2 regions of the Breoghania sp. genome follow, and region 1 is predicted to be linked to the other one. Evidence: riboswitches for the same ligand, from Rfam matches in the RefSeq annotation. Region 1 holds a riboswitch; the other holds the start of a gene.

The links. Region 1 has a riboswitch for cobalamin ahead of ABGM93_RS02965 (TonB-dependent receptor). Riboswitches for the same ligand answer to the same signal wherever they lie in the genome.
Region 2: another riboswitch for cobalamin. It lies ahead of ABGM93_RS11890 (ribonucleoside triphosphate reductase); the one in region 1 lies ahead of ABGM93_RS02965 (TonB-dependent receptor).

What each region holds. Positions count from the first base shown of each region.
Region 1 is NZ_OY771475.1:650,767-655,730, reverse strand. It holds gene ABGM93_RS02970 (ABC transporter substrate-binding protein) at 1-244, opposite strand, end outside; gene ABGM93_RS02965 (TonB-dependent receptor) at 241-2,205, opposite strand; cobalamin riboswitch at 2,393-2,601, opposite strand; gene ABGM93_RS02960 (HutD family protein) at 2,634-3,248, opposite strand; gene ABGM93_RS02955 (PAS domain S-box protein) at 3,475-3,897, opposite strand; gene ABGM93_RS02950 (molybdopterin-dependent oxidoreductase) at 4,391-4,964, shown strand, end outside.
Region 2 is NZ_OY771475.1:2,742,472-2,747,435, forward strand. It holds gene ABGM93_RS11875 (hypothetical protein) at 1-15, shown strand, start outside; gene ABGM93_RS11880 (anaerobic ribonucleoside-triphosphate reductase activating protein) at 169-780, opposite strand; gene nrdD (anaerobic ribonucleoside-triphosphate reductase) at 767-955, opposite strand; gene ABGM93_RS11890 (ribonucleoside triphosphate reductase) at 1,001-3,016, opposite strand; cobalamin riboswitch at 3,136-3,364, opposite strand; cobalamin riboswitch at 3,678-3,886, shown strand; gene nrdH (glutaredoxin-like protein NrdH) at 3,988-4,209, shown strand; gene nrdI (class Ib ribonucleoside-diphosphate reductase assembly flavoprotein NrdI) at 4,520-4,924, shown strand; gene nrdE (class 1b ribonucleoside-diphosphate reductase subunit alpha) at 4,906-4,964, shown strand, end outside.

The DNA.
Region 1 (4,964 bases):
GGGTCATCGCCGACATTTCGGGATCGCGCGAAAAGCGGGAGACGGATTTCAGCTGACCGGGCGCGCTGATCAGCATGGCGAGCTGGTCGGTGCAGACATTGATGGAGACGACACGTTCCGGCACCGGTTTCAAGGATGCCGGGCGCGCCTCTTCCTGTGCCCGGACCAGCTTCGCGGGCAGAAAACAAACAAGAGCCAGGGCGGCAAGAACCGCCCCGGCTTTCAGGCTTGAAAGAGGTATCAAAACCTTCCCTTCACACCGACATAGGCCGTAAGTCCCTTGGTGTTATAGCCAAAGACTTCCTCATAATCCGTATCGAACAGATTATCGACCCGCCCATAGACCTCGTAGTTCTCGTTGAACTTGTAGTTCGCGCCGACATTGAAGAGCGCATAGGAATCGAGCGAAACGCGCGTGCTCGTGCCGGTCACGAAGCTGTTGTCGAACATCTTGCCGTTGAAGATCGCTTCACCGAAGACGCGCGCCTTGTCGTCAAGGAAGCTGTAGGCAAGGTTGAGCGCGCCGGAATGCCGGGGACGACGCACTTCCACCATCCGGGCTCCACCGGCAACCGTCTGTTCGGTGGCATCGGTATAGGTGTAGGAGCCGTTCGCGGTCAGGCCGTCGAGAATTTCAGCCGTTGCCGACACTTCCACACCCTGGCGCAGGCTCTTGCCCTCGCGGTTGATGGGCGTAGAGACGAAGGTTCCGCCGATATTCTGGTAAACGGTGGCGATTTCGTCCGTCAGATCCTGATGGAAATAGGTGACATCGACCACGAAACGCTTGTCGAAGAAGGACTGCTCGACACCCACATCCCACCCGAGGCTTTTTTCCGGCGTCAGCGAGGGATTCCCGACGAAGGTCGACGGGGTGTAGCCGTAAAGCTCGTAGAAGGTCGGGTTGGTGACACCGGTGCCCACCGAGGTGTGGAACCGGGTGCCCGTCTCGTGCAGCTGCCATGCACCCGCGATGGAGTAGGTCGTCGCATCGTCGAAACGGTCGTTCAGATCGTGGCGCACGGCCCCGTTCAGGTAGAACTGGTCGAGGAATTCACCCCGGTATTCCGCTACGAAGGAATGCGCGTCACGGGAAAACCCATGCTGCAGATGCGAGGGGCGGAAGGTTTCGCGCTGCCATTCGTAGCCGCCGGTGAAGCTGTGACGTGCCGCGGCGAAATCGGGCGTGTCGAAGGCATAGGTCGCCTGATAGGAGCCGTTCAGACGCGCGCCCTTGGTGGCCGAGGTGACAGCTCCGCTTTCCAGATTGTCGCGCCGGGTGTCGGAGCCGGAAAAGCGCAGCTTCTGGGTCAACGCGCCGTCGAGACCCGTGGCGGTAAGACCGACGGAGCCGAAAAGCTCTTCCATCTTGGTTTCATCGTCGGTGTCCAGCACGCGACCATAGGTCGGGCTGCCGAAGGTGAAGTCCTGCGCGTCCGTGTCTGCCTGACGTTTCACGTAGCGCAGCGTGGAGGCGAACTCCATCCAGTCGGTCAGATCCACGCGGACCTTGGCGTTCAGCGTGCCATTGCGCGCGCCATCTTCGTGCGTGCCGAAATCGGAGACATTGAAGCCGCCGACATTGTCCAGCGCCGCCGCCAGCGAGATGTCGTATTTCTCGCCACCGCCGCGAAGGCCAAGGCTCGTAAAGACAGACTTGTCCGATCCGGCTTCCACCGTGCCTGTCGCCTCGAAACCGTTGCGGATGCCGCCCTTGGTGATGATGTTGACGACACCGGCGGTTGCGTTGGAGCCCCAGAAGGCGCTCTGCGGCCCGCGCAGGACCTCGATGCGATCGATATTGTCGACAATCAGGCCGCCGAAATCATACTCGCCCGTGGAGGTCTCGCTGACCTCGATGCCATCGATCATGACGAGCAGGTGGTTGGCTTCCGCACCGCGCACGCGGATCTGGGTCTGACCACCCGTCGCGCCCAGTTGCGAGACCGAAAAGCCGGGAACAGCGCGCAGCGCATCGGAGACTTGGCGCACATTGCGCTCCGCCAGATCTTCGCCTGTGATGACCGTGAAGGCGCGACCGGACTTTTCCTTTTCCACCGGCGTGCGACCCGCCGTGACGAGGATGGAATCAAGAACGACAGAGCCGTCTTTTTCCGTGTTTGCGACTTGCGCCCGGGCGGTCCCCGTCAGAGCGAGCGTCACCGCTCCCGCTGCCAGGAGACTTGTCCCAATGATCTTCTGCATGATTGCCCCCGAAAGGAGGACCGAACGCATACACCTGGCCCGGCCCGATTGACTTGAACCGCAGGCAATCTGAAATCGGAAGAAGACGCGCTTCTCTGGCGCGGGCATGATCCGGTCTCTCACGCGTGCGGCGACACGATTACTGTCACCGCCACGGACGACCGCGCCTGGACACACCCCGTATCCAAGCATGGGTGACCGGAATGGCAGGTCTCCTGACTTCCGGGTCGACGCCTGCCCTTCCCCTTCCCGATCGTTTGCGCGATCAGTGGATCATCGAAAGGAGGCTCGCCGGTTACAGTTGCGGGGGCAGTCGCGGAATGGATCGCCCGATCGATCGCACCGCGTTCCCTTTTCATCCGCCAGCAAAGCGGAACCAATTCCGCCCATAGCCTTATTCACCCACGGGAAACGGGTCAAACGCTTTGTTAGGAATTTGTGAAGGATTGCAGGACTTTTCCAGCCTCTTCGCCATTTTCCACGATCCGGACCACAAGAAGATCCAGCGCTGCAAGCGCAGGCTGAAACGACAGGACCTCTCCGTCCTCCACGCGCACGACATCAAGCCTGGCAAGGGGCACCGAGCCGTCGCGTGAGGAAACGGCGCAGGGCGCGCGCAAAACGACCAGGGTTGCCGCCCCCTTGCCCGCGATCTCGCGTCTCTCCTGCCCGCCGACCCGCTCCATGCTCCCATGAAAGCGCCCGCGACGGGTCATCAGGTTGAGATCGACAACCGGGCCACCGAGAAGGTCCGATGTCACGTCGACATCACCGGCGAAAGCGGCAGCCTCGCGTTCCGGCGTGACGATTGCCTCCCGCCCCTCGACCAAGAGCCGCAAGCCTTCGCCTTGCACGATGGCGAGCACCCGATCGATGCCGGGGAAGATCGAGAAGGCGCCGGGCTCGCTCACGCTCGCCATGGAAAGCCGCCAGCCGAAATCCTCCAGCCCCGCATCTTCGGGAAAGAGGGCGATTTCCGCAGTCTCCCCCTTGCCGTTTTTCCACGGCATGCGGCGATGATCCGCCGCCTTCATGATTTGCATGTCACTTTCCCAGAAATCGCGGCGGGCACCGTTGATGGATTGCAGAGCAGTCAATGCCGCTCATCACGATAAAGCGGGTCCCCCGGCGCACCGCCATTGCAATAGCCCCCTGCTCCCACGGTGGAAAGCCCCTGCCGAGACCACCACCATGAAGCCGTGGAGACGTCTGGCAGCTATCGGCCCATCTCGCCCCATGACCGCCCCTGCGGCCAGCAGGGAAGAAGCCTCACGACGTCGCCTCGCGCAGCGCCTTGCGCAATTGCTTGCGCTCCTCGAAATCCAGCGTCACGTCACGCATCACCGCCGCCAACGCGCAGATCTCTCCCTTGTCATCGCGAAACGGTGTGATCGAGAACTGAACCGAGATCGCGCGTCCATCCTTGCGGATCGCGGGCACGGACAACAGATCTCCGGCCCCGTATTGCGTGCGCCCCGTCCGCATGGTCCGCTCATAGCCCGACCAATGCCGCTCCCTGAGCCGCTCCGGCGTGATGATATCGAGAGAGCAACCAAGGGCTTCGCTTTCGGTGAACCCGAAAACCCGCTCCGCCCCCGCATTCCAGAAGGTGATCTTGCCCGCACGGTCGGAAATGACGAGCGCATCCGGCAGGCCCTCAAGCAGTTTTCGCGCGACTTCGTCGTGGTTCATGGCCTCGTTTCCCATTCCAGCACCGCCCTGTTCGTCAAGTCATGATCATACAAGCACGCTCTCGCGCATCCATGCCACCGGCCAACCTGCGGGCCACCGCCCACCCCGGAGAGACGCGCATAAATTGCACAACCACCGACCTCCAGTCGCCTACCCAGCCTCAACAGCCTGACGTTTCAATAGCCCCGGACCGAAATTCGCCACCCCACACATTCCCCCTGCGTTACTTTTTGAATATTTTTATCCAATAACTCAGGACGCTCAGCCTATTCTTATTTATGTCACCATGAATACATCCACGAACTGACGCTACATACTATTTCAATAACCTTATCAAAGCGCGCTTATATATGATTTCCGTAATATCAAACCACCTATTTTACTTATTTTTCAATCAATAATTTGACCTGAGTCATGGGCCCGCGTGTGAAAGCCGGTAGAATTCCCGTTGATCGTCACTGCAATCACAAGTGGATCAAGAAGGGGCGAATACATGTTGAATCGCAGACAGTTTGTGAACCTGATGGCTTCCGGCGCCATCAGCGCGACGATGCTTCCGCATCTGGCGCGCGCGGCTTCCGGTGTCGGTGGCGTGACCGATGGGCGCGTCCTCGCCAACACCTGCCTCGGCCCTCTCTGGCTGATCAAGAAGGACGGTCAGGTCGTGGGCGTCGAGATGCTTGAACAGCTTGGCCTTGCCGATCCTCTCCTGCGCGCCATGCCGGACCGTCTTTATGCCCGTGACCGTGTGCGCGCGCCGATGGTGCGCGCCAGCTTCCTCAAGGATCGCGAGAAGGCCGACCGTACGCTGCGCGGCAGCCGCGACTTCGTGGAAGTCTCCTGGGATGACGCCCTGAAGCTCGTCACGGACGAAATCACCCGCATCAAGGAAACCCATGGCAATGCTTCGCTGCATCGCGGCAAGAGCTCCTGGGCGTCCAACCATGCCAAGGTGCATCGCACCGAAGCCATGAACCAGCGCTTCCTGAACCTGATCGGCGGCGCGTCCACCTTCTTTGGCAACTATTCCAACCAGGCGGTCAACGAGATCATCACCGGCGTCGGTT
Region 2 (4,964 bases), 2.1 Mb from region 1:
AAAATATGCGGGTGAGACCTGCCGGATAACTGAAGTCGACGGCAAGGCCGGTTGAGCCTCCCCGCTCGCGGGATCGCGGAGGCTCAATCGCGCGAGGCAGGTTCCGTCACCTGTCTCGATGATGACAAGCATGCTCCTTAGCGCGCCCTTTTTCCGTCCCGTGCGCGATCAGGCTTCCACGCAACCGACAGAACGAAACGGTTGAAGCCGGGTGGTTGCGCCACCCATGGCGGCCAGATCGTCGGCCAGCCGGGCCAACGCTGCCCGGTCCAGAACGGGCTCATATTCGGTCGTGCGGATATCGCAGGCGATGCCGCTTTCCAGCACCATCTCCAGCCCCTTGCGCGCCTTGACGCCACTGCCCGGCACACCCGTGATCCGCTCATATTCGGCAAAAGGCGCCTTCACGTCGTAACCGATCCAGTCAATGAGCGGGAGCACCGCTTCAAGACGCGCCGGATAGGGGCCGCCGGTGTGAAGCCCGATGCGGAACCCAAGCGCGCGGGTTTCGCGGATCGCCTCCGGCAAGGCGGCCTGAAGCGTCGGCTCCCCGCCGGAAAAGACCACGCCATCCAGCAACCCGCGTCTCGCCTTGAGGAAAGACAGCACATTGTCCCAATCCAGCCCCGTCTCGGCGTGAGCCGGGATCAGATGCGGATTGTGGCAATAGCTGCAATTCCACGGACAGCCCTGACAGAAAACGGTGGCGACAAGCTCGCCCGGCCAGTCGCAGGTGGACAGCCGGGCGAGCCCTCCGATGCGAAGCTCAGTCGCGCGCAAGTCGATCCTCGCAGAAGAAGCGACGTTCGGCGTGCTCCCCCTTCTTGCCGCGATTGAAGGAGGAAACCGGGCGATGGTAGCCCATCACGCGGGTCCAGATTTCGCAGGGCTGGCGTTCCTCATCGCTCAGGGTGACGATGTCTGTTTCGGCTTGAGTGCCAAGAAAATCGGCCATGGCGGCCTCCATGTCGTTTGGTGTGATCAGATGAAATGGTGAGGCTTATTGCCCGGCGCACCGCCGCTTTTCGGCAAGCAGCTCGGCATCGCAGGTCGGGCAGAATTCGTGTTCGCCTTCGATGTAGCCATGCTTCGGACAGATGGAGAATGTCGGGGTGACGGTGATGTAAGGCAGCCGGAAGCGACCGAGCGCGCGCTGCACCAGCTTCTTGCAAGCCTCGGCGGAGGAAACCCGCGAGCCCATGTAGAGATGCAGCACCGTACCACCGGTATATTTGCGCTGTAGCTCGTCCTGCCGTTCCAGCGCCTCGAAGGGATCGTCGGTGAAGTCGACGGGAAGCTGGCTGGAGTTGGTGTAGTAGGGGCTTTCGTCTCCGCCCGCCTGAAGGATGCCCGGATAGCGTTTCAGATCCTCACGAGCGAAGCGGTAGGTCGCGCCTTCCGCAGGCGTCGCTTCCAGATTGAACATGGTGCCGCTCGCTTCCTGGAACTCCACGATCCGCGAACGAATGTGATCGAGCAGGCGCACCGCGAAGGCATGGCCCCATTCGGTGCTGACATTCTCGCAATCGCCGGTGAAATTGCGGATCATCTCGTTGATGCCGTTCACACCGAAGGTGGAGAAGTGGTTCCTGAGCGTACCGAGATAGCGCTTGGTGAAGGGGAACAACCCGTCATCCATGTGGCGCTGGACGACCTTGCGCTTGATTTCCAGACTGTTGCGCGCGATTTCCAGCAGTTCGTCGAGACGCCCGAAAAGCCCTTCCTCATCGCCTCGATAGACATGGCCGAGCCGGGCGCAGTTGATGGTGACGACGCCCAGCGAGCCGGTCTGCTCGGCCGAGCCGAAAAGCCCGTTGCCACGCTTAAGAAGTTCGGTGAGGTCAAGCTGAAGCCGGCAGCACATGGAGCGGATCATGTTCGGCTTCAGTTCGGAATTCAGGAAGTTCTGGAAGTAAGGCAGCCCGTATTTGGCCGTCATCTCGAACAGCCGGTCGGCGTTCTCGCTCTCCCACGGAAAATCGGGGGTGATGTTGTAGGTGGGGATCGGGAAGGTGAAGACCCGGCCCTTGGCGTCACCCTTTGTCATCACCTCCATGTAGGCGCGGTTGATCATGTCCATTTCGCGCTGAAGATCGCCATAGGTGAACGGCATCTCCTCGCCGCCGATCACCGGCACCTCGTCGCGAAGGTCCTCAGGGCAGGTCCAGTCGAAGGTGAGATTGGTGAAAGGCGTCTGCATGCCCCAGCGCGAGGGCACGTTGAGATTGTAGACAAGCTCCTGAATACACTGCAGGACTTCCTCGTAATCGAGGTCGTCCTTGCGGATGAAGGGGGCCATGTAAGTGTCGAAGGAAGAAAAGGCCTGCGCGCCCGCCCATTCGTTCTGGAGCGTGCCGAGGAAATTGACGATCTGGCCGACGGCGCTTGAAAGATGCTTGGGCGGGGCGGATTCGATCTTGCCCGGTACACCGTTCAGGCCTTCCACCAGCAGCGTGCGCAAGGACCAGCCCGCGCAATAGCCTGCCAGCATGTCGAGGTCGTGGATGTGGAAGTCGCCGTCGCGATGCGCCCGGCCCACCTCAGGCGGATAGATGTGGGAGAGCCAGTAATTGGCCACCACCTTGCCCGAGAGGTTCAAGATCAGCCCGCCCAGCGAATAGCCCTGATTGGCGTTGGCGGAAACGCGCCAGTCGGTGCGCTCCAGATATTCGTTGATGGAGGAGGTAACATCGACGACGGTCTTGCGATCCTGCCGCGCCTGCCCGCGCTTTTCTCGGTAGACGATATAGGCGCGCGCGGTCGCCGGGTAATCCGTGGAGATCAGAACCTGTTCCACGATGTCCTGGATCTGCTCGATCGTGGGCACGTCGCCGGCGTGACGGTGAGCGATGACCTTGATCGCGGCATCGCAAAGGCGACGGGCATCGGCCTCGCCGAATTCGCCGGTCGCCTGACCGGCGCGGGCAATCGCGGACAGGATGCGTTCGGCATCGAAGGGCGCGCGGACGCCGCTTCGCTTGATGATGTGACTTGGCAGGCAAGACGTGGCAGGCATTTGGTTTCTGAACCCCGACCATGTGGAGGGGCAAGGACCGAACAGGCGCACGGTGCTGACGGCACACGGCAGAAAGCCATGCGCAAAGGCACGCGACCCGTCGGAGACCCCGCCCCGGGACGTGAATTATGGATCGCGGCAGGTCTCCTGGCTCGCGGGTCAATGCCACCACCCGACGCCTTCCCAGAGCCCGAAGGCTCCAGTGGCAGGCCAGCGCACAAAGGCACCTCTGGATGACAACTCGCCGCTTACAGTTGCGGGGACAGCGCCGGCCTTGCCCGAGGCGCACCGGCTTCCCTCTTAGCCCTCAGCCTCTCGACTCAAGGAACCACGACTACAACATGTAGGTCTGAGGTCTCGTTTTCTGTCAATTGATAGAGCCGAACGGGTCGGGCACGGGCAGACGCGGGTGCAACGCCCCGTCTGCCCGCTCGGATTGTCCACATGGATTTATTCGAACTGCAGAAACCTGCCGGTTCAAGGCCCGTGGGATGGCTCGGCAGGCGTTCGTCATGACGTGGAGGCGGGAGCGCCGAGGCGCGGCGGAAGCGCTGTTTTCCGCCAACTGCGGCATCCTGTCACCCGGTGTGAGAAAGTGGTGATATACGGGCGGTCAGCTCACACCGAAACTCAACTGATTGACAATCCGCGAGCTGAACATACCCTATGTGGTGTTCGAGGTTCCTTGAGTCGAGAGGCTGAGGGCTAAGAGGGAAGCCGGTGAGGCCCGTTTTGATGGCCCAATCCGGCGCTGCCCCCGCAACTGTGAGCGGCGAGTTCCTGTCCGAAAAGCCACTGGGATGTCCCGGGAAGGCGGACAGAAACGATGACCCGTTAGCCAGGAGACCTGCCTTGAGCACAACGTCATCGGACGGCGGGGCCGATAGACGCGAGTGCGATGGTTTCGCCTTCGCCTGCTCGTGTCTTTCGCCCGTCTCCAATTCAAGATCTTCGGGGTGAAAGAAGCTCACATGACCATCACCGTCTATTCCAAGCCTGCTTGCGTGCAGTGCACCGCCACAACCCGCGCGCTTGACCAGCGTGGCGTCGCGTACAACCTGATCGACCTGACCCGCGACGACAGCGCCATGGAGAAGGTGCAATCGCTGGGTTACCGGCAGGCCCCCGTGGTGGTGGCGGGTGAGGATCACTGGTCCGGCTTCCGGCCCGACAAGATCGGCGCGCTGAGCTAAGGCGGGTGCGGGCGGGGTTCGTCCGCTCACCGTTCGGGGCATCGTCTTGCCTGTGTGGCCGATCCTTCGGGACGGCCCTTCGGGCCTCCTCAGGATGACGTTTTCGGGCTGGTGAGACGCCTGAACCTGCCTTCTTCAATGCACCTCTGCCACGGGGGAAGGTCGGACCGCAGGTCCGGGTGAGGGGATGTGAGGTCTCCATATCCACGTGAGTTCGACACCCTCTGCCTAACCCTCTCCCCATGGGAGAAGGGACAGATCCTGTATCTGCCGGTCACCTCTCGCATTCACCTGCTAACGGGCATTCCCCATGTCAGGCCTTGTCTATTTCTCCAGCGCTTCGGGAAACACCCAGCGGCTCATCACCCGGCTGGGGCTTCCCGCGCAACGCATTCCGGGCCGGTCCTCGCAGGCGATGCTGCGACCCGAAGCACCCTTCATCCTCATCACGCCCACCTATGCCGATGGCGAGGGGCGTGGTGCGGTTCACAAGCAGGTCATCCGCTTTCTCAATGACGCGGAGAACCGCGCGCTCCTGAGGGGCGTGATCGCCTCCGGCAACACCAATTTCGGTCGCTTCTACGCTTATGCGGGCGACATCATCAGCGCGAAATGTCACGTGCCCCTGCTCTATCGCTTCGAGCTTGCGGGAACGGCAGGCGACGTGGCGCGCATCACCCAGGGAATGGAACGGTTTTGGAAACGACAGTCCTGAAGCGGGCGGAGGCTGCTCCGACCACGGGGGGCGAGCCGCT